DNA from 4 places in the Paenibacillus sp. MER 180 genome. Region 3 is predicted to be linked to each of the others. Evidence: riboswitches for the same ligand, from Rfam matches in the RefSeq annotation. Region 3 holds a riboswitch; each other region holds the start of a gene.
The links. A riboswitch is a leader RNA that binds a small molecule or an ion and turns the genes downstream of it on or off. The one in region 3 is predicted to bind cobalamin.
Positions count from the first base shown of each region.

Region 1: linked by a shared signal. The riboswitch ahead of M3661_RS01700 (DUF4430 domain-containing protein) and the one ahead of M3661_RS20765 (ABC transporter substrate-binding protein) in region 3 are both predicted to bind cobalamin.
Region 2: linked by a shared signal. The riboswitch ahead of metE (5-methyltetrahydropteroyltriglutamate--homocysteine S-methyltransferase) and the one ahead of M3661_RS20765 (ABC transporter substrate-binding protein) in region 3 are both predicted to bind cobalamin.
Region 4: linked by a shared signal. The riboswitch ahead of M3661_RS11395 (1-propanol dehydrogenase PduQ) and the one ahead of M3661_RS20765 (ABC transporter substrate-binding protein) in region 3 are both predicted to bind cobalamin.

Region 1 covers NZ_JAMAVT010000001.1:408,739-416,272, forward strand. Annotated here, with positions in the region: gene M3661_RS01700 (DUF4430 domain-containing protein) at 1-5,066, opposite strand, end outside; cobalamin riboswitch at 5,226-5,418, opposite strand; gene rlmN (dual-specificity RNA methyltransferase RlmN) at 5,552-6,649, opposite strand; gene M3661_RS01710 (hypothetical protein) at 6,964-7,534, opposite strand, start outside.
Region 2 covers NZ_JAMAVT010000009.1:84,364-91,897, reverse strand. Annotated here, with positions in the region: gene M3661_RS15895 (metal-sensitive transcriptional regulator) at 1-142, shown strand, start outside; gene M3661_RS15890 (cation transporter) at 191-391, shown strand; gene M3661_RS15885 (heavy metal translocating P-type ATPase) at 529-2,943, shown strand; gene M3661_RS15880 (HesB/YadR/YfhF family protein) at 3,134-3,424, shown strand; cobalamin riboswitch at 3,637-3,827, shown strand; gene metE (5-methyltetrahydropteroyltriglutamate--homocysteine S-methyltransferase) at 4,151-6,478, shown strand; partial or broken gene M3661_RS15870 (transposase) at 6,887-7,394, opposite strand.
Region 3 covers NZ_JAMAVT010000013.1:140,796-148,329, reverse strand. Annotated here, with positions in the region: gene cobD (threonine-phosphate decarboxylase CobD) at 1-666, shown strand, start outside; gene M3661_RS20780 (adenosylcobinamide amidohydrolase) at 694-1,413, shown strand; gene cbiB (adenosylcobinamide-phosphate synthase CbiB) at 1,454-2,419, shown strand; gene M3661_RS20770 (histidine phosphatase family protein) at 2,450-3,331, shown strand; cobalamin riboswitch at 3,528-3,739, shown strand; gene M3661_RS20765 (ABC transporter substrate-binding protein) at 4,189-5,190, shown strand; gene M3661_RS20760 (FecCD family ABC transporter permease) at 5,208-6,251, shown strand; gene M3661_RS20755 (ABC transporter ATP-binding protein) at 6,248-7,117, shown strand; gene cobT (nicotinate-nucleotide--dimethylbenzimidazole phosphoribosyltransferase) at 7,408-7,534, shown strand, end outside.
Region 4 covers NZ_JAMAVT010000005.1:438,030-445,563, forward strand. Annotated here, with positions in the region: gene eutA (ethanolamine ammonia-lyase reactivating factor EutA) at 116-1,546, opposite strand; gene M3661_RS11375 (sensor histidine kinase) at 1,720-3,144, opposite strand; gene M3661_RS11380 (ANTAR domain-containing response regulator) at 3,137-3,709, opposite strand; gene M3661_RS11385 (EutP/PduV family microcompartment system protein) at 3,787-4,218, opposite strand; gene M3661_RS11390 (BMC domain-containing protein) at 4,231-4,587, opposite strand; gene M3661_RS11395 (1-propanol dehydrogenase PduQ) at 4,783-5,925, opposite strand; adenosylcobalamin (AdoCbl) riboswitch at 6,313-6,464, opposite strand; gene M3661_RS11400 (alpha/beta hydrolase family protein) at 6,577-7,534, opposite strand, start outside.

The DNA.
Region 1 (7,534 bases), on a different contig from region 3:
GAATCTGTGCCTTGTGGCTGTAAACCAGCATATTTCACGATCAATGCCGCGAACTCAGCCCGACTTAATTCCCGCTTCGGTTCAAATTGGGATGCGTCCTTATCTTTACCCGTACCCTGCATAAACCCGAGTTCCGTTGCTTTATGGACTGCTTCTTTTGCCCAAGCAGAAATGGAGGCATCGTCTGTGTACGTTATTTTCTCATCCTTTGGCTTCTGCGTGCCCGTCGATGCGGCGTCCGTCATCACATACAGGCTTGTTCGATTCGTCAACACGCGATCATAGGCTGTCAGCGCAAGCAATGCTTGCTGTGTTGCCATATAATTGCTCGCTTCGCCTCGTGAATGCGCAAATCCGCCGTCTGTATTGAAATACGTACGCAGTGCTTTCAGCAAATCCCCATCCTTCTTCACGAATCGCTTGTCTTCCAAGTCAATTCCAAGACCGGACAGCGCAATAATCACCTGCGAGATGCTCTCACTCGTTTCAACACCCCATGCTTTAAATCCGCCGTTAGCGAGTTGTTGCGAAGACAACCAAGACAATGCCTTATCTGTGGCTGCTTTGATCTCTTTGCGATCTTGATATTTCGCCAATGCCTGCAATGACATAGCAGTCATATCGATGTCGCTCACAGCATTAGACTCTTTGCTAAGCGGGAACCCGCCGTCTGAATTTTGTTGAGCAAGTAATTGCTGAATCAGCTTATCCCTTGTCCAGAGTGCATCGTTTGGAACGACTGTTTTGTTCGCATCCAAGGCTAATAAAGCAAACACAAGACCGTTCGTACCTTGATTTGTCATGCGCCCATTATTATAGATTTTCTCTAAGAGGTTGAAGCCTGCTATATTACTTGGATCCTTGCCGATTGCCGTAACAGCCAAAGCCATGCGTTCATAGTCAGTAACTAATCGGAATTCTCCTTTTTTCTCTTTTACATAGTTTTCTAGAATCGCGTAATACGTAGAAGGAACTTGCTTACCTGAACGAGCCAGCGCCATGACGTCCCAATCATTAAAGTTGTCTTGAACGGTGAATTTGCGGTTGCTTAGTATCCATGCTGAAGCACCGTCAATAAGGCTCTTAAGCTTAGCAGACTCTTCTACCTGCTTCGGTGTAAGCGCGCCACCGCCCGTTCCTGCCCCCCCTGGGTGAACTGGCAATCCAGGTTTTCCTGGGGTTTCCTTGTTTCCTTCGAATTTATTACCAACATCTTCTCCTAAATTTGTCGTGTACTGCCAACGAAGGACATCGCCATTCTTCAAGTTGTAGATTCCCGCACTATAGTTCGGGAACTTACCGTTGACGGAGTACATCCAACCACTCAAGCTCCCATTATCGAACTCTGCCAACCCATCGATTGCCTGAATATAGAGGTTAGCCCCTGAGCCGGTGGATTCAATGGAAATTCCTCGTTTCTCAGCAATGCGTTCAAGCGCTGTATACGCTGTATCTCCATCCTGCAGTTCGACGCGAACCGGTGCAATGATATCCCCTTTGCCTACGGTACGCTTTTCAACTGATAGCGTGATTGTATTAGTGGCTGGAGGGACTACGACGCCACCATTGCCCGCATCATCTTTGACTTTAGAGCGATAAGTTACGAACTCAGTAAAGTGCGTCGTTTTAACAATTAAATGTCCGTCTTGAACGTATGAATAAACCTCGTCTTTTCGTGCCGATGAATCATTATATTTCGGAATAGGAGCAAACGCCCCACTTGCATTAACAAATCCAGCTTCTTGATTTGCCTGACCCTTAAAGGTAAGAGTGACATGCTGACTGAATTGAATATGCTGATCACCGCCGACTTTTACACGGGAATCAATTTGAGAAGTCTCTTTGTTTTTCAATGAAAGTTCAGCATTTATTTTGGCTAGTAACGCACTCTCGTTCGTCTCCAAACTCCGCGGCATTTCCAATTCATTATTCCAAGGAGAAGTAACTTCAGTACCGCTATCAATATTCAAGTTGGCAATTGTATGATTCGCGAGAATTTTAGGAAGTTCTGCCGCTCTGAATTCCAATGACAACTTTTGTGAAGAGAGCATCTCCTGCTCCGTCCCCAAGAGAACTTCCTTCGTGTGTTCATCTAACTTTATATGAGAATCTCCTGTTGGTAAGGCACCAATATCAAGCCCTAAATTACAGGTGTAACTCCACTGAAGGACATCCCCATCAACCAGCTTATGCTTGTCTGCACTGTGAGCATAGAACTTTTGGTTAACGGAGTACATCCACCCACTGTTAGGTCCTTTATCGAACTCACCTAAGTCAGCAATAGACTGTACATAAAGTGATTCCCCTGATCCTACGTATTGTAAAGGTACCCCTGTCACATCTAACAATCTTTTCAATACGGTAAATGCTGTATCATCCTTGAATAGGGGTACAGAAATAGGACTAATAATCTCCCCTTCCCCAATAGAACGTTTCTCTACAGAAATTGTTACCGCGCCAGTTACCAGTGGATCAACGACTCCTCCTCCATTGCCGTTATCTCCGCCAGGCGTATCCTTTATTTTTGCGATATATGCTAGAAACTCACCGAATTGCTTCGTCTTAATGACTAGGTCGCCTACACTATTGGCATAGGAATAGAACTCATCATGTCTAACGGATTCATCAGTGTATTTAGGTATGATTACGATTGTTCCGTTCGCTTCCATGAGTGCTGCTTCTTTATTGCCTTGCCCCTTCAAAGTAAGAGTTGCATGCTTATCAACATGAATATCTTGATCTCCGCCAACCTTAACACGGGAATCAATTCCTGTTGCCTCTTTATTATAAGTGGACAAGCCTCCATTCAGCCCGGAAAGTAAAATATCATCACTTCCACTTAAAATTCTAGGCAATTCCAGCTTTCGATCCCATGAAGAAATTACAAATGTGTTCGGTTCAATTTCTAAATATGTACTGCTTGTAACGGAAGCTACATGGGGCAGCTCATCTTTCGAAAATACAAGTGTTACTTTGTTTTCTGAAAGAGGTTCCTGTTCCGATCCCACACTTACATTTGTTTCATTCTCACCGACTACAATTGTCTTGTCCCCAGATGGATTAGGATCGGGTACCGAGCCAATATCCTTGCCCATATCGGTTGTGTACTGCCAGCGAAGAACGTCCCCACCCTTCAATGTATATATCCCCGCGCTATAATTCGGGAATGCTCCATTCACGGAATACATCCAGCCGCTTAACGGTCCCTTATCAAATTCCCAAAGTGGATCGATGCCTTTGATATAAACCGATTTGCCTGAACCACTGTAGTCAAAGTCAATGTTTCGATCATCGAGCTCTCTTTTTAAAGCTGTGAAGGCTGTATCTCCTTCATACAATGGTATTGTTACTGGTGCAAGGATATCCCCTTGACCAACGGATCTTATTTCAACGGACAATGTCGCTGTTCCAATCGATTTAGGCAATTCCAAGCTAACTGCCAATCCATTGCTTTCCTCTTGTCCCGTTACGGCAGCTCCAAGAGCTTGAACCGTAAGTCCGCCAGTAACAGCACGGCCTTCAAAAACGAGCTTTGCTTTTTGACTATTAAGAAGTGAGATTGTTTTTAGTTTCAGTTCAGTCGTTCCTGGCTTTACTAGCCAACTGTCAATCTGCGACGCTTGAGGCGTAAATGAATCTCCCGCAAGCTGTACTTCGACCGTTGGATTTACAGCGCCCTGTTGAATAGAAGAGACTGTAGAAATCATCGGCTGACGACCATAATAGAAATAGAGGTCATCGCCATTTTTTATCTCATATGCACCTGCTCCTACAGAAGGAGCACTTCCATTCACTTTGTATTTCCAACCATCGCTACCGCCAAGTTTCCCTTCATTTTGACCAGCAACGGATGTTAGTCTTGCTTGATCCCCATTCCCCAAAGTAAGGTAGGGAATTGATGGATTGGCTTGATCCAGCGCTAGCTTTAGTGCATCCAATGCGGTGAGCTTTTTGTTGTTTGCATCCAAGGAAATTTGGTTAGGTTGATAAATGAAATCGTCAATCCCTTTGACACTAACCTGCACATTAACATGTGATTGATCCGATGGAAGCTTCACTTCCGCGAGGCGACTCCATACCGATTTTCCATGCTTGATGTCGAGCAACGCAACAAGAGCCTGCTCGGTAGCCATCCTATTTGCAGAAGAATCTGTTAATTTCCATTTGAACGATCCATCATTTTGTTGGAAGCGTGCATACGCATCGATAACTGTTCCGTTAGGCTCTTTCCACTTTGCTGACAAGACATCGTCGCCTGCAGCAACCAATCCCGATACGGATGTAGATAAGCTATTGGAATTATCTCCGGATCCCCATGTACCAACGGAATCAAACCCTCCATTGTCCAATTGGCGTTTTTTCAACAATTCCTTAGCTCGTTCAATTGCCGCATCTACCGCGCTCTGTCCTTGGTATTGACCGAGTGCAAGCAGCGCCATACCAGTAATGTCAGTATCTCCTGAGCTGCCGGTAGCTGACAGTCCATAACCTCCGTCTGCGTACTGTGCTTTAAGCAGATAATCGAGCGCTTTTTGCTTGGATGCGGCATTCCATGACCCCATATCCTGACCAAGCTTCTCACCGGCGCTTAAGGCAAGCATTGCCCAAATGTGTTTATTAACTCCACCGATAGCACCCGTTGCTGGATCTTGCTGTGCTGCCAGCTCCGCCCACAGATTCCGGTTCGTTTCCCAAGCGTGAGCCGGATTCTTTCCTAATGCAAGCAAGCCATAAATATATCGAATATGATCGGTGCCTCCTGCATTTGGTCGAAGTCTTGGCTCTTTTGTTTCCCATGTAGGTAATCTCCAAGTTCCATCATGCAAATCTTGACCCGCACTCCACAGAGCAACAAGCTCCCACCATGAATCACTTACAGCATCTTGATTAGAAGCATCCTTATAATAGTCCTTATAGTATTGAACCGTATGTTCAATCATGTTATTTAACTGAGTATTGCCCTGCCCGCTCGCCGCTCTTATGACTTGTGGCTGTACAAGAGATAACAACAATACGATACTTAGTAATGCAGACAAGCTCTTCTTCAACATTCTGTTCGTAATCATCTTCAATGTCTGATCTCCTTAATATGTCGATATGAAGGCAATAAAAAAACACCTTTCCATGTTAGAAAGATGTTAGGTAACCACTTCGATGCAGCTAAATACACTAGTAATCTCCTACTAGCAGCACGAATAAACATCCCCCTCCCATCCTCGTGAGAAATATAGAGCACTTATATGGCAGGTCTCCTGGCTTCGCATCATCGCTCGACAATCTACCTTCCCGTTAGCTCAGTTAACAGTGGATAAAAGCCTTGATTGTCAGCTCTGCGTTACAGTGGCGGGACCGCGTCGAACTCGCATCGACTTCCCTATTAAGCTGAGCATGCACAGCACCATATAAACTATTTCTATGTAATTGCGATAAGAATACGTGGTTTTATTGTAGCAAAATTTAGCATGACGGACAAAGAACTTTCTCATAGACAGCACGAAAAAAAGCGACCTACCCATTGGTAGGTACGCTTTTTGTAAACTACAAAATATTTTTAGCTCATAGCTGCCTGATCGGCACCAGCACCGCTTTCTTTCTTAATCTGCTTGCTGCGAAGCTGGCCACAAGCAGCATCAATGTCTGTGCCATGCTCCAACCGCACGCTGCAGCTAATGTTATGTTTCTTCATGACATCATAGAAGCCACGAATCGACTCCTGCTCGCTGCGCTGATACTGGCTGTGCTCATCAACTGGATTGTACGGAATTAAGTTCACATTGACCTCGTCCTGCATCTTCCATTCTTGAATCAGCTGCACCAACTCAAGTGCGTGCTCCTGCTGATCGTTCACGTCCTTCAGCAAAATATATTCCAGCGTCACCCGTTGGTTCGTCGTGTTGATGAAGTACCGAATCGCCTCCATCACCTTCGCAATCGGAATCGCGCGGTTAATTTTCATAATGCGCGTGCGCAGCTCATCATTCGGCGCATGCAAGGAAAGTGCCAAGTTCACCCGCAGATTAATATCTGCAAAGTCTTTGATCTTATTCGCCAAGCCGCTTGTTGATACCGTAATTCGTCTCGCTCCAATTGCCAGACCTTTGTGGTCAGTAACAACCCGCAAGAAATCAACGATATTCTCAAAGTTATCGAATGGCTCTCCGATACCCATCACGACGATATGGCTGACCAGATCACCCTCACCCACTGCATCCAAATGGTGCTGAACCTTCATGATCTGCTCCACAATCTCGCCGCTCGACAAGTCGCGGCTCTTCGCCAGCAGTCCGCTCGCACAGAAGCTGCAGCCGATGTTGCAGCCAACCTGAGTCGTCACACATACCGACAGCCCGAATTTGTGTCTCATCAACACCGTCTCAATCAAGTTGCCATCCTGCAGCTTGAACAAGAACTTGATTGTGCCGTCAGCCGATTGCTGCTTCACATGCTCGTTAAGCGTATGAATAACGAAGTGTTCGGACAGCAGTGCTACGCTGGCTTCATTTACTTCTGTCATATCAGCGAAATCCTTGACCCGCTTGCGATATAGATAATCCCACACTTGGGATGCCCGTGACTTCTTATGCCCCCGCTCCTCTAACCAAGCGGCCAACTGATCCAATGTTAATCCATAGATGGATTGCTTATTCATCTAGTGCCCTCTTTTCAACACGTCAAAATTCTGTCTTACTTGCTTATAAATGCTCTACCTACAAGTGTCATTCCTTCTATAAATCACTGAACTTCCTCTATAATCTGATTATTATTGTCCCAGAACTTCTGAAATATAACAAGAGTCTTTCCCGTTATAGTCAATAAGTGATTGTTTTCATAAGGGATGTCGAATGCCATCAGATATAATTAGCTTAAATGGAAAAGGGGCGCCAGTTGCGGCGCCCTCTCTTCTATTATTTAGAACCCATAATTATATATAACATAACCATTCTGCTCTCTATATTATTTATTCTACTTTCGTTCCATGCGAACGAGATTGCCGAAGTTATCGAACTTGGCTACGATAGACGCATTACCTTTTCTGCTAAACGTGTAGTCGCCCCAGTCCTTATTAACCTTCACCTCGTAGGAAGATAAGTCTACGCCCCACAATTTCTTCGCGATAGGCTTAGCGATCGCAACACCTTGCTCTTTTGTCAATGATTTGCGCTTCTGATTATCCGTTGTAGGCTTAACATTTATGGATATAAGCTTGCCCGTTTTTGCTTCAATTGTGGCAGCAGCCTCGACCACGAACGCCCGGTTATTCTCGTCTATCATCACAGCCCCATTTTTCCTGAAATCACCTTTAACCTCTATTTTCCTTGCTAGCTTCCATTCTTCTCTTCCTTCATATTTTTCGTATTCAATGTTCGTAAATGGTTGAACCTTATCGATTCCCATACTTTTTACAGCCTGCTCTGCCACGCTTATGATTTTGCGCTCCACATCCGCTGCCTTGTATGTAAAGCGGAAATTTAATGGCTTATTTGTCTTTGTATCGATTTGAACGAATTGATTGTCTTTCGCTCCGAAAGTCATC
Region 2 (7,534 bases), on a different contig from region 3:
ATCCATCCAGTCTGCACTTCATTCAGTTGGCAAATTGCTGCTCGAGGGGCATATGAAGAGTTGTGTCGTTGAGCGATTGCAAGACGGGGAGCCGGAAGTCATCGACGAGCTGCTAACAACGATTCATAAATTACTAAAATAAGAACATGGCCTGTTCACTTAAGGAATGGACGACAGAGGAGGAAGTAAGATGGTTAACGAAACATGGACAGTAGAAGGTATGACATGCGGGCACTGCAAGCAAGCAGTAGAACGTGCAGTAGAAGGTACAGGTGCAACCGCACAGGTTGATCTGGCTGCGAAGCAAGTAACCGTATCTTATGATGAGTCCAAAGTAAAGCCGGAACAAATCCGTGAGGCAATTGAGGATCAGGGCTACGACGTCGTTTAATGATTAAGCGCCGATTCTCATATTATGCTGAATACGATGATTGATTACTGCAAAGAACACTCCTTCAGAGGAGTTTTCTTTTGGAATCATATATAGGGTATAGGGGTATGTTTGAGGAGGATAAGAAGGACATGACAATGGCAGAAAAGCAAGCAACGTTGCCGATTGAAGGAATGACCTGTGCCGCATGTGCAACACGAATTGAAAAAGGCTTAAATCGTATGGACGGCATCGCAGAAGCATCTGTCAATCTTGCTTCAGAACGAGCGGCCGTGCAATATGACGGTGATGCAGTAACCTTGCAGCAAGTCGTTGATAAGATCGAGCATCTCGGATACAAGGTTCCGGTAGAAACGTTGGATTTACAAATTGAAGGAATGACTTGTGCCGCTTGCTCCACTCGCATTGAGAAGGGGCTGAGCCGTATGCAGGGAGTGCAGACGGCAGCAGTCAATTTAGCAACAGAGACGGCGAAGGTCACCTATATTGGATTGAAGCAAGAAGATATATTGACTAAGATCTCTCAGCTGGGTTATACGGGGCGGCTGAAGAAGGAAGAAGGCGAGAGTGTACAGGAATCGCCAACACAGCGGAATATGCGTCGATTGCGCAATACGTTCCTCGTCTCTGCCCTATTGTCCATTCCACTTCTGTGGTCCATGGTGGGTCATTTTTCGTTCACCTCATGGATTTGGGTGCCTGAATGGTTCATGCACCCTTGGGTACAAATGGTACTGGCAGCGCCGGTTCAATTTATTATAGGGGCACGCTTCTATGTTGGCGCATTTAAGGCACTCCGTAGTGGAAGCGCCAATATGGATGTGCTTGTCGCGCTCGGTACGACCTCAGCCTATGTGTACAGTGTGTACTTGGCGTGGCAATGGCAGATTGGCGAGCTTCATCATCCTGAGATGTATTTTGAGACGAGTGCTGTTCTCATTACGCTCATTCTTCTGGGTAAATGGCTGGAGGCTTCAGCTAAAGGGCGGTCTTCTCAAGCGATCCGAGCTCTGATGGGGCTGCGTGCCAAAACGGCAACCGTTGTGCGCGACGGTGAACAGGTGGAAGTGCCTGTGGAAGATGTGGCAAGTGGGGATCTCGTACTTGTTCGGCCAGGTGAGAAAGTACCGGTAGACGGCATTGTAGTTAGCGGGATATCAACCGTGGATGAATCCATGCTTACTGGTGAAAGCGTCCCTGTTGAGAAGCAAGCCGGCGATAATGTATACGGGGCTACCGTGAATGCGCAGGGGGCATTTACGATGAGAGCGACTCAGGTCGGCTCCGAGACGGCGCTCTCGCAAATTATTAAAATCGTTGAGGAGGCGCAGGGCTCCAAGGCTCCGATTCAGCGGATCGCTGATAAAATATCAGGCATCTTCGTGCCGATAGTCGTTGGGATTGCGGTGCTTGTATTCTTAATTTGGTATTTCGCTGTTGAACCAGGCAACTTCGGTGTAGCCTTGTCTCGAACCATTGCCGTACTCGTAATTGCTTGCCCGTGTGCGCTCGGCTTGGCAACGCCAACGTCGATTATGGCGGGAACCGGACGTGCTGCAGAATATGGTGTACTATTCCGTGGCGGCGAGCATCTGGAAGGCGCCTATCGGGTGCAGACGGTTGTGCTCGACAAGACAGGAACCGTAACAGAAGGGGCTCCTTCGCTTACAGATGTTGTATTGCATGATGGGAATGAAGTCGAGAAGACAGAACTCTTGACCTTACTGGCATCTGCTGAGAAGCAATCCGAGCATCCATTGGCACAGGCGATTGTGAAGGGATTGTCGGAGCAAGGGATCAGTACGGTCGAACCGGATTCATTTCGAGCTGAACCTGGATATGGAATAGCGGCTGAGGTGAATGGGCATCAGATCATTGTCGGCACACGCAGATGGATGGAGAAGAACGGGGTAGCAAGCGCAGATGCGGAGGAAGCATTGCAAGACATGGAGCAGGCAGGCAAGACGGCAATGCTTATCGCGGTTGATGGCAGCTGGAAAGGCATAGTTGCCGTTGCCGATCAAGTGAAGGCTTCTTCGAAGAAGGCCATCGAGCGGCTGCATCAAATGGGGATACGCGTTGTTATGATGACAGGAGACAACACCCGTACGGCCAGAGCAATCGCGTCACAAGTAGGGATTGATGATGTATTTGCAGAGGTGCTGCCTGAACAGAAGGCACAGCATGTGCGCGAGCTGCAGCAGAGAGGCAGTGTCGTCGCCATGGTAGGCGATGGAATTAATGATGCGCCAGCTCTGGCAGCAGCGGACATTGGGTTCGCGATCGGTACAGGTACGGATGTAGCAATGGAGACGGCAGGCGTAACCTTAATGCGTGGCGACTTGAACGGCATTGCGGATGCGATGGAGATGAGCCGCCGTACCATGCGCAACATTAAGCAGAACTTGTTCTGGGCACTTGTATACAATACGATTGGTATCCCGATTGCAGCAATCGGATTGCTTGCCCCATGGCTTGCAGGAGCGGCTATGGCCTTCAGCTCGGTATCCGTTGTACTGAATGCACTGCGGCTTCAACGCATCAAGCTGTAGCCTGACAGAATTTCACGGTAGAGATCGTGATGTTCCTAAACAGAAGGAAGCATATAATCATATCGCCGAACGTATTATGCGGTAATGATTATGCGGATCATTGACGAACTGTCAACTTTGGTGTTAACAAAAGTGGCGGCCACATGGTATGATCAAATCGGATGAAAGGTATGATTAAGGAGGTCTGAACATGCAATTACGCGTTACAGCGAAGGCAGTCGAGCGTTTTTTGGCTGATTGGGGATTCACAGCAGGAGACTCAGTACGCATATTCGTCCGCTACAGCGGATTCAGTGCTTCAGGACCTTATTCATTCGGCATCATGAAAGACAGTCCGCAATATCCAGCAGTGACGGAAGTTGTGAACGGCATTACGTTCTTTATGGAGCAAAATGATGTATGGTTCTTGGATAATCGTGAATTGACGCTAGATGAGAAAGGCGAAGATATTGTCTTTCTGCATGAAGGAATGGTCATCTAGCGCATCAACCCGTAATCATCAATAGGCGAGCCGAGAGGCTCGCCTATTGTGCATGGATAGACGCCTAGTGAATCGGAGTTTAATGAAGATAAGGTCACAGCTCCGGTATTTGTTTATTTTGGTTAGAGATGAGAAAAAATCCTTGTCATTCGTTCTGGTTAGATATATAATCGTTCTCAATTGGGGGAAGCGTGACTGCGACTTTCAATGCAATTGAATATGAGGAAACAGGTGCTTTGGGTAACGTCGAAGCTTAATAGGGAAGCCGGTTGGAAATCCGGCGCGGTCCCGCCACTGTGACAGTTGAGGTATTGCGAGAGAGCCACTGGTCGTAATCGATCGGGAAGGCTGCAAAGGCCAATGAAGCTGAAGCCAGGAGACCTGCCTGTTTTGACAACACTGTTCGTACCTACGGGAGATAGGGAAGTGTTCGTAAGCATGGATATCGGTTTTCGATTCCTCTTAGCATGAGGGTAGTATGCTAATGAGACGGAAGGATCGATTTATTCCACTATGACTTCATGGACGTTTACGAGACATTTCTGTTGTTGGACAGGAATGTCTTTTTTGCATATTGGGATGCAATGAAAATTTCTGAAGTCTGAGTGATAAAGTCACATATGGTGGGGTAGAGCGTTCAACTGCAATCTTAATTCCGTGTTAAGCGATAGAAATTGTACAACTATATCCCGTACGGCAAATTGACTCATGGAGAGGGGCAGTATGATGACCGTTCATTCAATCAAGACAAGCACAGCAGGTTACCCTCGGATCGGATACGACCGGGAATGGAAGAAGGTATTGGAGCAATATTGGGCTGGGAACAGTTCTGTTCAGCAGCTGGAAGAAGAATTGGCGCGCATCAATGATGTTCGGCTGAAGACGATGCAGGACGCTGGCATTGACCTGATTCCAGTAAATGATTACTCCTGGTATGATCATGTGCTTGATATGACAGCCACATTCGGATTGATACCGTCACGGTTTGCATATGACGGTGGAGAAGTGAACGCAGATTTGCTGTTCGCCTTGGCTCGCGGTACACAGGATGCGGTAGCTTGCGAGATGACGAAGTGGTTTAATACGAACTATCACTACATTGTGCCGGAATGGGAAGGCAAGGCGCCGCAATTGACGGTCAATCGCCCGTTGCAAGCCTATCGCCAAGCGAAGCAGATTCATGGCATTGAAGGTAAGCCAGTCATCATCGGGCCATATACTTATGTCCGCTTTATTAAAGGGATTAAACCGGAAGAGCGCCTGAACGTTCTTCGCCAATTCGTAGGGGTATACGGACAGTTGCTTAGCGAGTTGGAGGGTGAAGGTGTGCAGGCTGTGCAATTGGATGAACCTGCATTCGTGCTGGAAATGCCAAGCGAGCATTGGGCTGCTGTGAAGGAAGTCTATGCCGAATTGCGCAAGGCAGCACCAAGCTTATCATTATGGGTTCAGACCTACTTCGATGCGGTGTCCGACTACGAAGCGTTCGTGTCGCTTCCGGTGGATACGCTCGGATTAGACTTTGTTCATGATAGAGGGAGAAATGAAGCAGCGCTTCGTCAATTCGGATTCCCTGCGCAGAAGCAGCTTGCTGTCGGCATTATTGATGGCCGCAATATTTGGCGTACGGACTTAGCGGCTGCTGCAGTATGGCTGGAGTCTGTGGAAGGGATTGTACCGAAGGAACGCTGGATTATTCAGCCATCATGCAGCCTGCTTCATGTACCACTCACGGCGGCGCGGGAAACTGAGCTGTCAGCACCAGTGCGCGAGGCATTGGCGTTCGCGGATGAGAAGCTGGAGGAGACTGCCCTACTTGCTCGTCACTTCGCAAGCCCGAGTGAAGAGACGCGTGCAGCATTAGCAGAGAGCGGTGCTCGTGTTCAAGCATGGCGGACAGAACCATTAAGACAGCGTCCACAAGTCGTTCAGGCGTTGGAAGAACTGCTTCGTGCAGAAAAGGAAAAAGGAATTGAACGTCTTCCATTCGAGGAACGCAAGGAGCTTCAGCGCAAGCGCTGGCCATCGCTGCCGCTCCTGCCGACCACAACGATTGGCAGTATGCCGCAAACTGCGGATATCCGGCGCGCACGCCTTCGCTTCCGCAAGGGAGAATGGGATGCGAAGACGTATGAAACCTATTTGGAAGAAGAAATGACACGCTGGATTCGCATTCAGGAAGAGATCGGCATTGACGTGCTGGTACATGGTGAATTCGAACGCACGGACATGGTCGAATACTTTGGCGAGAAGCTGGACGGGTTCGCGTTCACGAAGTTCGGCTGGGTACAATCCTATGGCTCGCGCTGTGTAAAACCACCGGTTCTGTACGGAGATGTGGCGTTCACAGAGCCGATGACGGTGAAGGAAACGGCATTTGCGCAGTCCTTGACGTCTCAGCCGGTTAAGGGGATGCTTACGGGCCCGGTTACGATCTTGAACTGGTCGTTCGTACGTGACGACATTCCTCGTGAGCAGGCGGCATTCCAGCTGGCGTACGCGCTTCGTCAAGAGATTGCAGCACTGGAGACTGCAGGTATTGGCATGATCCAGGTCGATGAGCCTGCGGTGAAGGAAGGTATGCCGCTTAAGGCGGAGGACGCTGTCTATTATACGGATTGGGCAGTGCTTGCTTTCCGGCTTGCAACATGCGGAGCAGCGCCTGAGACGCAAGTACACACGCATATGTGCTATTGCGACTTCTCCGACATGGTCGATACGATCCGCAAGATGGATGCGGACGTGATCTCGCTCGAAACGGCACGCAGCGGCGGCGATATGATTGCTACGCTGGAGGAGCAGAGCTATGAGCTTGGCATTGGTCTGGGTGTATATGATATTCACAGTCCACGTGTGCCTGCTGTAGAAGAGATTGATCGGATCATCGAGCAGGCGCTTCGTGTGCTGCCGGTTGAGACGTTCTGGATTAACCCAGATTGTGGTCTGAAGACGCGCCGCGAGCCGGAGACGGTAGCTGCACTGCGCAACATGGTAGAAGCAACGAAGCTTGCTCGCGCCCGTCGTCAAGCTTCTGTGCTGCCTACGGAGGCATAATCTATGTTATAACAGTTTATAGTGAATCGATTTTGTACAAGTGAACTGCTAGGAGAGTCCAATCAATCATAGTTTGGTAGTAGCTGTGATAAATGAAAATCTACTTGGCATTTTGCTTGTGGTACATGTTGTTAAGGACACTGCCCCTCGTCGATTAATTATGGTGCTTGACCTTTGACAAGGCCCATGCAGTGTCCTATTTTCTAAATTAGCAACTTTATGAGTTGAAAAAGTTTTCGATCCTTAATAGGATGCTCTGAGGTCATCGAAATTGGACAGAGGCTTCGCCTCACCAGTGAGCTTCTGTTCCACGATCAATTAGTAAAGAGCTTATGCCGATTGTTATACAGGAAGGAGGGCTTTTGTGTAAACTCATGTTAAGCAATCCCCCAAAGGGGATTCGCGTTTCTAACGTAAGTAGTTACTGACTCGATCCGGATAGAAACTGAAAGCTGAAGCAGCATTTGACCCCAATTCTGAACACGGCCCGTCCATTTACGGGTAACATCCATCGTGGCTAGATAGAGCATTTTGAGTAGGGCTTCATCGGTAGGGAAAACACTCTTTCCTTTGGTCACTTTGAGAAGCTGCCGGTAGTAGCTTTCAATGTTGGTGGTGTAGATGAGTTTGCGGATCTCGGGTAAAGTAATGTTGAGAGTTCCTCCCAGTTATTCCGCCAGGAGCGGACAATGAGCGGATATTTGGCGCCCCAGACCTCTTCGAAGCGGTCCAGTTCAAGCAGCGCTCCTCCCTCGGTGGCTGCTTTGTGAATCGGCTTCAGGTCAGCCGTGACTTTCTTGAGATCCTTGAATGACACGTAGGGAGTGGAATTGCGGATGTGGTGAATCATACATTTCTGAATCTCGGTCTTCGGATAGCAGGCGGCAATCGCTTCAGAGAAGCCGCTTAGAGCATCTCCAGAATGGTTTCTGCGAACAACTCTTTTAAGCATTTTGCGCGTCTTGTGCCGTTACCAGCTTTTCTCCTTAATGAAGGCTCGCAGTTGCTCTTTTGTCCAAAGTCCCATGTGTCCCTCCTCTTTTTCTATTACTTACC
Region 3 (7,534 bases):
GAGCTTATCGAGCAGGCGGATGTCGTATTTATCGGCCACCCGAACAACCCGAATGGTGCATTATATGATCGCATGCTGCTGGGAAGACTTGCAGCCTTAGCAGAAGTTGCTTCTACGATTCTCGTAATCGATGAAGCTTTTATTGACTTTGCGAATGAAGAGGAGCATTCCTTGATTCCATTCGTTCATCGATGCTCGAATCTTATTGTACTTCGTTCACTTACGAAGTTCTATGCGATTCCTGGATTACGTCTCGGGTACGCAATCGCCCAGCCGCAGCATATTGCGGCGATGTCGGCTATGCAGGTGGCATGGAGTGTCAATGGCTTGGCACTAGCGGCAGGGGAGGCCCTACTGACGGACGAGCAAGCGGATCAATACGCGGCTTCAACACGAGCTCTCATCGATGAAGAACGGGCTGTTCTGCGTCAGCAGCTGCACATGTTAGGCATTCGAACATGGCCAAGCGTAGCGAATTTCCTATTATGCAGATCTCCAGAAGGGTGGACGGCGAAGTCGCTTCAGGCCGAATTATGCCGCTCTGGCATTCTCATTCGCAATTGCGACATGTATGTTGGACTGACGGAGAGAGACTTCCGATTGGCAGTCAAGGATCGCGCTGCGAATGCAATTGTGGCATCAGCCCTTGCAGCTGTGTTACAGTAGACAAACACAGAATGAAGGAGAAGTGGGATGCAGCCATATCGAGAGAGCAACTGTACCTATACATCTAGACATATTGCAGGAGTACATATTCGCTGGGAGGATGCTCTCATCGCTGTTGAACTTCCACAGATAGCGCCGATATGGAGCAGTGCTGTATTTCATGGAGGGCAATGGGCGGGCAATCGCATCTTGAATCAGATGGTTCATTATCAGTTCAATTGTGCAGATCCGATAGAGTATCTTCGTCTGACGTGTGTAGAGAAGGGGTACGCTCCGGAGCAGACCGTTGGGCTTATGACCGCTGCTAAGGTGAGCCATGCATCTGTTGCTGAGCAGGATGCGGATGAATGTTCGCTTCTGTGCGTAACGACTGCCGGAACGTCTAATGCGGCTCGTGCTGGGATGCCGCGGCGAGTATTCTCATCTTATGAACCATTGAAGCCAGGGACGATTAATTCCATTCTTATTATGGATGGCAAATTGTCTGATGCCGCGGTATGGAATGTGTTCATGACGGCAACGGAGGCCAAATGTGCGGCTCTGTCTGATCTGGGCATCTTAGATTCAGAGACGGGGCGCATTGCCACGGGGACGACGACAGATGCAATTGTATTTGCCGTGATAGACAGTGGACGATATGAACCTGTGCATTGCTATGCAGGTACAGCGACCACATTGGGTCATGCGGTCGGACAACTCGTTTATACTACCGTATATGAGTCTGTCAAGACCCAGCATGAAGCGTGACCGCTAAAAGATTGGAACAACCTACTAGGGTGGGAGACATATGACAGCAGCGTTCATCATAATAGCAGCATACATATGGGATCGGATTGTAGGCGATCCTCGGGCTATCCCGCATCCAGTCGTTGGGATAGGCAAAGGAATAAGCAGAGTAGAACGTGTTATACGCAGGATAAGTCCTTCCGAGCAGGCACTCAAGCCGCTAGGCATCCTGCTGCCGATTATCGTGGTAGGAGGGGCGTATGCGTCGACTTGGCTTATACTAACAGGACTATATCATGTTCATGAATATGTAGGATGGGTTGCCGAGGCATTGCTCATTGGAACGACAATTGCGGTAAAGGGACTGAAGGATGCAGGGATGGCTGTGTATCGGAGGCTGAAGGACCAGGACTTAGAGGGTGCACGGCGAGAAGTCGGCATGATTGTCGGCCGCGATACAGAGCAATTGGATGAACCGGAAGTCGTGCGCGCTACCGTCGAGACGGTAGCGGAGAACATAGTTGATGCGGTCATTTCGCCGCTATTCTTCGCACTTATCGGAGGCGCTCCGCTGGCTATGGCATATCGTGCGGTGAATACGCTCGATTCTATGGTCGGCTATAAAAATGAGAAATATCAGAATTTGGGCTGGGCATCTGCCCGCCTCGATGATATCGCCAACTGGATACCAGCACGGATCACTGCTGTGCTCATCACGCTGAGCGCTTGGATTCATCGGTATGATGCACGCAGGGCTTGGTCAATGGCGCTTCGAGATGCAAGCAAGCATCCAAGCCCGAATAGCGGGTGGGCAGAGGCAGCAGCAGCAGGTGCGCTTGGCATCAGGCTTGGCGGTTATAATGTGTATAAAGGAATACGTTCGTTCCGCGCTTATATGGGGGATATGAAGCAGCCTCTGCAAGCAGAGCATGTGCCTGCGGTATGCAGGCTGCTCGTAAGCAGCTCGACAGTCTTTGTTATTCTGGCAGGCCTGCTCCTATATGTGCGCGGAGGATGGCTTCTGTAGATGAATGGCGGATGAAGGAGTACAAATGGGATGACACGGACAACTAAATGGAATGCTCCCGCTATTCATCGGAACCGGCGTCGTTCAGGAGCATCGAAAAACAACAGGAAACGATTATTAATGACAAGACATATGTTACGAAAAAAGAGTCAAGCAAGCGGCAAAATTGTGCGCTTCGCACTTGTTCGTCATGGCTTGACGCAAGAGAATACGGAGCGGCGATATATTAGCTATTCGGATGTACCGCTATTGCCGGATTCAACAGAAGAGCTCCGAGCTCTTCGCCGAACATTGGCGCATCCATCACCGCTGCTATACACGAGCGATATGCGCCGCTGTCGCGACACGCTCGCCTATTTGCGTCCGCGTGACAGCATCCAAGCTGTGGAGGACACAAGGCTGCGAGAATATGACTTCGGTATGTGGGAAGGGTTAACCTACAATGACTTGAAGGAAGATCCACAGTATCGAAGATGGCTTGACGATTCATCAGCCATCCAGCCGCCGCGCGGGGAACCGTGGCAGTCCTTCTGTACGCGAACGGCGCATGTATGGTGGGAAGTGCTGCGCAATGCGCGTGATTCCTTCATCAGCAGCGGAAATCATATGGAACGGCAAGAGGGCGCTATCCGTCGTCGGCCGTACCATTCTTCGCCGCTGCCACGTGGACGTGTGCTGCGCAGCAAGACAAGCCGGATGCAGAGACAGTCATATGGAAGCGGGCCTAGTCCGCGGCCGGATGTTGTCATCGTCACACACGGGGGCGTCGTTCGTCGCTTATATACGCTGGCTTTCCCGCGGAAGTCATTCTGGGAAGCCGCTGCGCCAATCGGTGGCGGTGTTATGATTACGGCGAAGCGATGTGCCCGCAAATGGAAGTTCTTGCGAGCAGAACGGCTTCCAAGCAGATGATGACGTTTGTGTGTCAAAGCAGGTTCATTAGATGCACGCAATGATGTAATCTATTGCAACGCAGAGGCTTTTCCCCTATAATCAATTATCGAGTTTAGCACTTGGATGACGAAATGTATTCCATATTGAATAATCGTGATACTTCAGGTCCTTGGGTATGTATGCGGTACGGATCCATACGCGTTGCTCGGTAAGAGATACCGATGTATTGTATGGTCGATGCATATTCGAGGTTAATAGGGAAGCCGGTGTGAACCCGGCGCGGTCCCGCCACTGTGAATGGAGTGTTGCGCTCATGATGCCACTGTCGAATTCGTTAGTGTGTGCTGTATGAACCGCTATGGATGGGAAGGCGAGCTGCAACGTATTCTCCTAAGTCAGGAAACCTGCCTGAAGATGGACGAGCTGTATCCTTCGCGGAGAGGATCACGTCATTGGCGTAATGCATCAGGCAACATGGCAGCGCAGCTGCTTGCTTCCTGCTTCTAGGTGTCTGTTGAATATTGCGATAGATGACTTTGTGTTCCCCCGGATCGAAGGATCGGGGGTTTTTGCTGTATTTGGAAATGATTTCACATCCCATCAAGCACTTCGTTTGTACAAGGTAAACTGCAGTTCAATGCAATTGCACAGCACGAATGTATATCACAAATTCAGTCACAGTAGGATTTACAGCTCAGGTATATGCAAGTGCTCATTGACAACTGATACCGAATGGGGATGTACATACATTCTTACGGCAAGTGCAGCTTGCAGTGCATTATCGTTCGCATGGCGAAGGATGGAACCGCTTTACACCTGCACGGGTAGTACATGGTTAGAGACTAGGAAGAATGACGCGAGGGAGAGATTCTGACATGAACAAATGGCTGAACAAATCGGTAGCGGCGCTATTGGCGCTTATGCTTACAGTAGGACTGGCGGCTTGCGGCAATCAAGATGCGGCTAAGCCTGCTGAGAATAATACTGCACAGCAAGAGTCCAATGGCAATGGGGCTACAGAACAACCGAAGCAGGATGATCTAAAAACGACGTATCCGCTGACTGTTAAGGATGCAACGGGTGAAGAATTCACATTCGACAAAGCGCCAGAACGTATTGTGTCCGTGTCTCCAGCTGAGACAGAGTCCTTGTTCGCACTTGGATTGGATGCACAAATCGTTGGGGTGTCTGATTTTGATGATTATCCGGAAGCAGCGAAGTCCAAAGAGAAAATGGGCGGCATTACGAAGCCGAATGAAGAGGCAATTATTAAAGCTAAGCCGGACATCGTGTTCACAGGCATCTCGATGAAGGAGCCAGTTGTGAAGAAGTTCCGTGAGCTGGGCATTAAAATATTCAAGGTAGAACCAAAAACGTACGACGATGTGATTAAGAACATCGAATTGTATGGTCAAATTACGGATCAGCAAGCTAAAGCGAAGACGATTGTTGACAACATGAAGCAAGTGCGTGAAGATGTGAAGTCGGCCGTTCAAAGTGCGGAGAAGGAAAAGGTGTATATTGAATTCTCCCCAGGCTGGACAGTAGGCAGCGGCGAGTTCATGAACGAGCTGATTGAAATGGCAGGCGGCACGAACGTTGCGGCTGATTCAGCCGGCTGGATTCAAATTAACGAAGAGAACATTATTAAATCCAATCCGGATGTAATCATGTTCACGCAAGGTGTAGTGGACTCCGAGACGAACAAATCCTTGGAAGAAATTATTCGTGGACGCAGCGGTTGGAATAACATCAATGCAATTAAGAACAATCAAGTAATCGGTGTGGATCAGAACCTGATCAGCCGTCCGGGACCTCGTGTAGCTGACGGATTGAAGGCAGTTGCGAAGGCGGTTCATCCGGACTTGGTGAAATAATCATCGTGGAGAAATCGATGAATAAAATGGGTTGGTATGGAGGAGCGGGTATTGCGCTTCTCCTTTTGTCCGTTGTAGGATGTCTTGCTGTAGGCTCTGTACAAATGCCAATGGGGGAAATTGCTCAAATTCTTCTTCATCATATTCCAGGGCTGGATCAGTTCATACCGGTCACATGGGATGACGCTTCCGCGCAAATTATGATGAAGGTACGCTTCCCACGAGTTCTATTGGCAATGCTCGTAGGGGCGGCGCTTGGGGTCGCAGGTACTGCATTTCAAGGAGTGCTGCGCAACCCGTTGGCAGATCCGTATACATTAGGGGTATCTTCAGGGGCTTCTGTTGGAGCCGCATTCCTTATTTACTTCGGTTTGCAGTATTCGCTGTTCGGCGAATGGACGATTCCTGTCGTTGCATTCGCTACAGGGGTAGCGACCCTAATGTTCGTCATTAAGCTGGCCAGTGAGCAGGGGAAGATTCCAATCGAGACACTGATCTTATCTGGAGTCGTGATGCAAGCCTTTCTCGGCTCCATCGTCTCCTTTCTTGTAGCCATGACAAATCAGACGATCAATGAGATTTTGTTTTGGGTGATGGGCAGTTTGGCGATGCGAGGCTGGTCTTATACAGTGGTGCTCGCTCCTTATTTGGCAATTGGCATTGTTATTCTTATTGCATATGCAAGACCGCTTAATTTGCTTGCATTAGGTGAGCGGCAGGCCTCGCATCTCGGACTTCATGTAGAGCGGACGAAATGGGTAGTGCTGCTGACGGCAACGATGATTACGGCAGCTGCCGTATCTGTCTCCGGCGTCATCGGCTTTGTCGGATTAGTCGTTCCGCATCTGCTGCGCTTAATTGTAGGCCCTGATTATCGATATTTGATACCGCTCTCAGCAATTGGGGGAGCGATATATGTGATGTGGGCAGATACGATTGCCCGTACGGCATTCGCACCGACAGAAATCCCACTTGGGGTTGTAACCGCGTTTCTAGGTGCGCCATTCTTCGCCTACTTGCTTATGCGCAATAAGCGAGCGAAACGGGGGAAATGGTCATGACACAGCGAATAGAACATCTTCCGAAAGCAAATCTAGATCATGCAGAGAGCAGCAATCATGCTATTCAAATGGAGAAGGGCAACATCATTGAGGTTCAAGGACTGAGCAAGCATTACGGTGAGAAGCATGTGCTGCAAGATGTGGATTTCGCTGTGGAGTCTGGGGAGTGGGTTGGCATCATTGGTCCGAACGGTAGTGGCAAGTCCACGCTTCTGTCTTTGTTGTCAGGAGTGGATCGACCTACTTCTGGCTCTATACAGCTTGCTGGTCAAATGCTGGGTACCTATAAGCGTAGAGCACTATCTCAGATGATGGCAGTGCTGCAGCAGGAAGCGCTTCCGCCACTTGGATTTACGGTGCGCGAAGTGGTTGAGATGGGACGTTTCCCATTTCAATCATGGCTTGGATCAGAATCCGAGGATAGTGGAGAGATTGTAGACCGGATTATGGAGAAGCTGCAACTGACGGAGCTGGCTGACTATCCGCTTGATCGGATTAGCGGCGGGCAGCGCCAACGAACGGCATTGGCCAAATTAATGGTGCAATCCCCTTCTGTAGTCCTGCTGGATGAGCCGACGACGTATTTGGACATTCATTATCAGGTGCAATTTATGGATATTGTTCGGGAGTGGCAGCAGGATTGCGGGTTGACGGTCGTATCCGTGCTCCATGATTTGAATTTGGCTTCTTTATATTGCGATAGGCTTGTTGTCATTCATGGAGGCGGCATTGCTGCTGAAGGCACACCTGAGCAGATCATGACTACGGAGCTGCTGTCACGTATTTTTGCCACAGAGACGACGGTTGTGCCGCATCCCGATACGGGCCGCCCTCAGATTCTTATTCGACCGAAGCTAGGGTTATAGACGGCCCTGGAAAGCATAAGTTGCTGTAGTTTTGCAATAACGAAATTTATAGCATTCCGCTTGAAAATCGATAACGATGAATATAGTGGATGTTGCATGGAACAAGAGTGGATAGGAGTCATAGTCAGAAAGAACCACAATCTGTGCACGGATCTAAGATCACAACTAAGAACTGAAAACAATCATTTGCACATTTAAGAACAGAACTAAGAAATGAATACAACTATATGCACATCTATGAACACAAGCTTGAACACATGAAAATCAATTTGACAACGGAGATGAGCAGCATGAATGAACGATTGAATCAACTGATCGCACAAATTAAGCCCTTGGATGAGCAGGCAATCCAATCTGCCATTGAACATCAAAATCAATTGACGAAGCCGCCGGGAAGCTTGGGAGTACTCGAGCAGG
Region 4 (7,534 bases), on a different contig from region 3:
AGCGCAGTGTAGTCAAGACTACATGAGCAGCGGATTTCGAGAGTGAACGCAATGTTCGATGCCGAGTCACTACCAGTATCACTTCGTGATCAAAATCGAAATTTTTGAACCTCCTCTAATGAAATACGAGGGTTTTAATGACGACTGGCAGCACCTTGCCATTCGCAATCGGCTTGCCGATATCGATATAGTCGCCGTTATCAACCACAACACTATCGATGCAGACAACATCCTTCTTGTAGTCAAGCAGGGCGTACAGCGTCTGTCCCAGCACTTTCGCCATGTCGTGATGGACGATCACGATGAGGGGGTAATCCCGCTCCAGCAGCTCGGACATGCCTTGATACAGCCCTTGCGCATATTTCTGAACCTCTTGGAAGCTGGGGCTCTTCTTCCCTTCCAATGCGATCGCAACCCGCTGCAGATCGTTGTTCAGCTTGAACCAATTCAGCTTGTCGGCAATCGCCTGCGCCAGCGTCCCACTGCTTCCCGACTCATCTGCAGCAGCAAGCTTCAGAATCGGAATATTCTTAATCGGGAAGCTCTCTTCCGTGTACGTAATCGTGCTGCCGCTAATTTCCGTCGTATGAGATCCTGCTCCAACTACGGTTGCTCGGATGGTCTCAGCCGATCGGGCTACTGTCATTTGCGTCGTAAGCGGAGACGCTGCGATGGCACGGCCGAGCAAGATGCCGATGTCACCGTACTGGAACACATCGCCCGTCGCCTCTTCATAAATGTAGTCCGCTACGCCGCCGGAGAAAGAAATGCACGGAATCGAACGATCCAGCTTAATCCCTTTATTCGTAATAATCGTGTTATAGAAGTCGCCTGTCTGCCTCAGGCCAACGCTCTCTTCGAGCAGCTTGACCATCTCTCCGATAATCGGCTCCAAGTCGGCTGGAGTAACTTGCTGACCGAGTGCGAGCTTAATGCCTCTCCGCTCTGCCAGCTGCTTAATTTTCGGTGCAATGTACGTCACTTCATGTGTGGCTTGATCCACCTTGATGAGTCGTCCACCGATATCGAGACAGCCTGTATCGATGAGATCGCCGCTAGCGAATAGCGCCAGATTGCTCGTACCTCCGCCAATATCGATATTGACGATGGAAGTCGAATGCTCCTTGGAATACGTATGGGCACCTGCACCTTTCGCAGCGATAATGCTCTCCAGATCCGGACCAGCCGTCGCAACTACGAAATCTCCAGCGAAACCGCTTAGCGACAGAACCGCTTCGTTGGCATTGTCTTTGCGAGCTGTTTCCCCCGTAATAATGACGGCGCCTGTCTGAATATCTTCCTTGCGAATGCCAGCCTTCGCATACTGCTCTTCAATAAACACCTGAATCTGCTGCATATCGATGCGATTGTCCTCCATTACAGGCGTGAAGCAAATATCGCTTCGATATACAACTTCTTTGTCCGTAATGACCAATCGCGGCACTGTGAAGGAAGATGCCATGTTCTGAATGTGAAGCTTCGATAACACAATCTGTGTCGTAGAAGTCCCCATATCGATGCCTACACTCAGCAATTGTTCTTCCACTTTCCTCACCCCCACCGATTGATTTCCGTGTAATTCCACTGGGCATAGTTCCTGTATCGCATCACGATACATTCGAACAAAAAAAGGCTTAAAGCACCACTTCCGATTCACACCGGATATGGTTGACTTTAAGCCTCTTTGCTTCTAAAACTACGCCCTTGTAGTTCGAATATTTATTTTTTGAACGTAAATGTAACAGCCGTGCCTTTATCACTTGATGCAATCGTGAGCTTCCCTTTCAGCTTATCCTTCACATAGCTGCGAACAATCGACAGCCCTAAGCTCTTGCGAGAAGTTTCTTCTACCACGAATCCTGTTCCGTTGTCTGCAACAACGACGGTAACAAGACCTCCTTCAACTTGCGCCGTGATCGTGATTTCACCAGACGTACAATCCTCGAACGCATGCTCATAGCTATTGTGCAGCAGCTCACTTACAATCAGCGCGATATCTACGGTACGATCACTATCTAAGCAAATACTGTCCGTTGAAGAGATGTTCACACCGACAGCATGGCAATGGACGAAGCAGCGCTCAATGTTCGATGCTATGAGCCGTATGACATCGAGCAGATCTACCTGAGCATCGATTTCCGTTGATAGCAATTCATGAGTTGCCGCAATTGCCAATACCCGACTGACACTGTCATCCAGACATTTCTTAGCCTCGGGGCTCTTGCATTGTCGGCCTTGAATGCGCAGCAGGGACGCCACCGTCTGCAAATTATTCTTCACCCGGTGGTGAATTTCACGAATAGCTACCGACTTCGAGATGATCTCTGCTTCCTTGTCCTTAATTTCGGTTACATCGTGCAGAATGACGCCTACGCACAGATCCTTCTCCTCAATGAATAGCCGCTTTACTTGGAAGTAACGGCCCGCAGCCTTCACATCTGTCGTCAATGGACAACACGGCGAAGATGAATGCTGCTTCATCACCTCGGAGAACATCGTCTGATCGAGCGACAAATTGTCATAATGCAAGCCTTGTATATCCTCCAAATAACCAAGCTGTCTATAATACGCATCTGCCTGCTTATTTTTGAGCTTCAAAAATCCATGCTTGTCGAACACGAGAACAGCGTCCTCTAACTGATTGATAAGCGAATCCTTGAAGCGAAGCATAGCCGTCAGCATAGAAGACATCTCGCCATCTTCATACGGCGCACCCGCCATATTGAAGTGAGCTTGAATATTGTCACTCACATCTTTTTCATATATGACGACCGCGATGACGCCATTTTGATTTTTCATCGGATATACGGTCTGCCGAACAAGATGATTCTCCTGCGTGTTGGCAACGAGACCTTGTGACATAATGCCAGTCTCCAGTGTTCTCAGAACACCCGGCTCATTCTCGCGCAGCGCCTTCTCTCCCATAACTGGACGCTCATACAAGGACTGTCGTTCGCTCGGACGGCGATGATATACGACGATAGCCTCGTTCGATACACTGGACAGTACATCAATGAACACATCGTCTTGCACCTCGGTATGTTCAAAAGACTCCGCAATTTCGCATATCCACGCCATATCCGATTCAGACAACCCCGTATGGAGTCTGCACAGCTGCTTGATTCGTTCTTTGAAATCAATCATAGGACATGACGATCGTGGTTGCGATTTCAATCATCGGACACCGTCTATCCATACTTAATTTGCGCAGGGTTTGATAGGCTTCCTCTTCGGTATAGCCATTTTCCTTCATCAAGATCCCTTTCGCCTTCTCCACTGCTTTGCGCTCTTCCATCTTCTGCGTCAGCTTCGATAGATTCTGCTCCAGCTTGCGTATTTCCTTGCCTTTGGCAATGGTCACTTCCACCATGGGAATGAACGACTTTTCATCAAGCGGCTTTACCAGATAGCCAAGCGCACCGACAGCCGAGGCTTTCTCGATAGTTTGCTTGTCGCTGAAGGCGGTCAGGAGAAGAATTCCTCCTGCCAGCTGCTCTGTTAAGATTCGTTTACTAGCCTTGAGCCCATCGAGGATGGGCATTTGAACATCCATGATGACGAGGTCAGGCAGATGCTTCTTACATAATTCGATGGCTTCAAATCCATCGGAAGCTTCGCCTACTACATTGTAGTCCGCCTCTTCGAGCATCTCACGAATATCCATTCTTGTAATAGGTTCGTCGTCGACTATTACAATTTTTCCATTCATGTGTCATGCACCTCATTGTCTGCCGTTATTTGCTTGTCTATTGGTATTGCGCCTCTTGTAATAATAGAATCAGCCGTTTACGCTTCCAAGTATTGCTGAAGCGCCTCCACTCCCACATTCTCTATCGTCGAGACTTCAAATATCTGTTCCACACCAGCCGCCTGCAGATGAGCTCTCGCTTGTGCGATTTGCTCCTGCGACTCGGCCAGTTCCACCTTCGTCACCACGCCGATGACCGGCTTGGCGAATACAGTTGCGAAGGCCGGTGGGAAGTAGCTATCTTCCTTCGTGCAATCTTGCACAAGCCCGATTACGTCAGCATCTACGCTGGTTACGAGCAGCATCTTGTATAAATATCGGTTCTCGATGCACTCGCCCGGCGTATCGATCGCTTGGTCGAAGCTTTCAATCGCTTGCGTCTTTTTATAGGCAATTTCTTGACCGTGCAGCCATTGGCACAGTGTCGTCTTGCCAGAACCGGTACTTCCGGCGAAAATAATTTTTCTCATCAGCTTCTTCACCTACGTTCTCGTTATGTTCGCAGCAGTTGAGAAGCCTAAAATATTTTGAAGTCCAAACAGCACTTCACTTATAGCAGATTCGACAGAGGATACATCGCCTGTAATGACGAGTGATCCGCTGAAGCGATCGACGAAGCCGATCTGTACGCCAGCCGCCTTCGTCGCGATATCCGCTGCAATAATGGAAGCCTCGCTTGGTGTTATCGTCATGACTCCGATTGAATCATGTGCGTCATTCCCTAATCCCAGCTTCTTATAGATATCAGGGTTCGGATTCGCGATAATATGAGCCAGCGTGACCTGTTTACCAGGCACGTACTCTTGGATAACGCGTTGTTTCTCAGTGTGTTGCTCCATACCATCATCTCACTCTCATGTCAGAAACACGTGAAATTGCTGTAAAAAAACATAAAAGCCCCTTAAAAGTTCACACAGGAATTTTAAGAAGCCTCTTTGCTTGGTTTTGTATGCAACACGCCGTTGTGTTACCTTTACTATATTTTAATACTGCAAACGTTGTCAATACACATTCAGACAAAATTCGACGCAAACCTACGATTGAAACATTTTGTTCAAAATTTCAGCCACATCTCCAGTTGTTGGTACACGAGGATTCGTCGCTGTGCAGCCGTCTTTCAACGCACCTTCAGCAATCGACTCTCTCATTTCGTCCAGCAGCGCCTTCTCAATTCCGCATTCCTTCAGCGTCTGCGGCATCTGCAATTGCTTCTGCAGCTGCTTGATAGCTTGCACCAAGCTGCGTACACCGCTCTTCGGATTCGGTGCGGATAGACCCAAGCTTTTCGCGATTTCTGCATAGCGAACCGCTGAAGCTGTGCTCTCTTCCCTGCCATAGCCTGGCTTATAATTCGCATTGAATTCAATAACATGCGGGAGCAGCATCGCATTCATGCGGCCATGCGCAATTTTGAATTTGGCTCCAGCGACATGCGCAATGCCATGGTTAAGCCCCAGCGAAGTAATATTAAATGCCATGCCCGCAATACAGGAGGCATTATGCATCTTCTCACGTGCTTCTAAATCTCCACCATCCTTATATGCACGTGGCAAGTAAGCAAACACCAGCTTAATTGCCTTCTCGGCAAGCGCATCGGATATATCATTCGCTTTTGTAGACACATAAGCTTCAATCGCATGCGTCAATACATCCATTCCAGTATCTGCCGTAATGAAGTCCGGCACACTCTTAACCAGCTCCGGATCCAATATCGCCTCTTGCGGCAGCATATCATCGGATACGAGTGGGTATTTAATGTTCTTCTGTTTGTCGCTGATTACCGAAAATGATGTCACCTCGGAGCCCGTCCCGCTTGTCGTCGGGATTGCCACGAATGGAATCTCCTGCTGGTTCAGAAGCTTCTGCGCAAACAGCTTCATCGCCTTAGCCGCATCAATCGCAGACCCGCCGCCAATTGCAATGATTAAATCTGTGTTGAACGCACCCAATGCCTCAACACCTTCGGTTACGATTTCAACAGGAGGATCAGGTACGATATTGCTGAAAATATATTGCTCATTGCTCTCATGCAGCCGATCGAATACCATGTTGATCATCCCTGACTTGACCATGAATGGATCGGTAACGATGAAAATCCGCTTATTACGCCATTCCATCAGACGATCCAGCGCGCCATGCCCCATATAGAGATCGGCTTTGATCGAAAGTTTATCCACGTAAAGCACCTCCAACGAGTAGTTGCAACAAAAAAAGAGGCCTCTCAAAGGGATGGATCCCTTCAAAAAGCCTCTTTGCTTGTTATGTCGTGTGCACGCCATTGTGCAACTTATCATTCAATTATCATCTATACTGTACATCGTAACGCAAACAGGCGTCAACCTCAATATAATCGAGTTCATCATTACGACAAATCTGTATAAGAAAAAAGGTGGGACATGCACATCATTGTGCATTTGGTTCTTCTTCGTTGAAAAACGTCCCGCTTGCCCAGCTTGTACATCTTTGTATTTTCGGCGGCGACCACCAGGCTGACTCGACTGCGTTGTCGACAGCCTCCAAGAAAATATAAAAAAGCCTAGCGAGGCGCAATCGTCACTAGACTTGTAAACCAGTCACTTTCGCCTCGAAATGACTGGCCTGGCAAAGTTACTAGACAAAAGACCTGACTTAAGACCGAGCATTCGGCCTATCACAGTGGCGGGACCGCGTTGGATTTGCACCAAACTTCCATCGTCTATAACTTCTTCTATTGTGCATGACGTGAATGGGTCATCCATTCGACAATTATTATAGCACAAACAATCTGTAACGCAATATGAAAAAAAGATAAAAGTTGAGGATCGAAATAGTTAAGAGTGATTTGCCCGTCAATATGTCCCAGCAGATGTGAAGCTGCCCTGCCCTTTGAGATAGCAATCGAAAAACTGTACTAGAATATGATTCATCGTTTCAAGACAGTAATAGGGATCAATCTCCGCCACCCTGCCGCCCTGCAGCATATTGGATATTAGCGGGGAAATGAGAGACAGGTCGGTAAGACTCATATGCTCCGCTCCTTGGAAATGGACGGTATGCACGACTTTACCGTTTTTATCAATAACCTTGTTAGCTGCATAAGGGGATTTGCTGTTGTGCTGTAGTAGCTGTACCCACACACCGTCAGAATAGATATTAAGAAGTGGAGTCGTATAGGGCTGGTTGCTTGCCGCAAAATCATCGGTCTCCTTGTTGTATATGAGCTCGCTAAACATTGGGGCATCGATATTGACAACGGCGCCAACATCATCACGCTCCCTGCCAAGCCAAGCGCTTGCTGCTCCGCCCATGGAGTGTCCAAACACACCTATCTTTTGAGTATTCACTAGCGGATACACCTTGTCACTGCTCGTTATTGCTTTTTCCACAATCGTATCGATTACAAAATTCATGTCATCCGTACGCAGCTTCATCCATTTTTGGATAAGCCCATACATTTGTTCTACCGTGTATTTGCCCTTGTTGGAGTCATTGACTTCCTTCATATATCCCGAATCGATGAATGTCCTGTTTCCGTCTTCAGATGCCGTATAATAAGAATGAAATGGATGATCGATAGCGCATACTACGTACCCGTGGCTCGCAAGCTCCATATAGGTTGAGATATTGCTTCCTTTGCTGCCGAATGCACCAGGAGAAAATACCAACAGCGGATAGGTTTCGTCTGCATGCTCAGGATACCAAAACTCAACATTGACGTGCCGAATTTCTCCTGTGTCTGTAAATTGTTCGATACGATTTTTATCAACATAGGTATATGATGCGGTTGCGACTTGATACTTCCCCGTA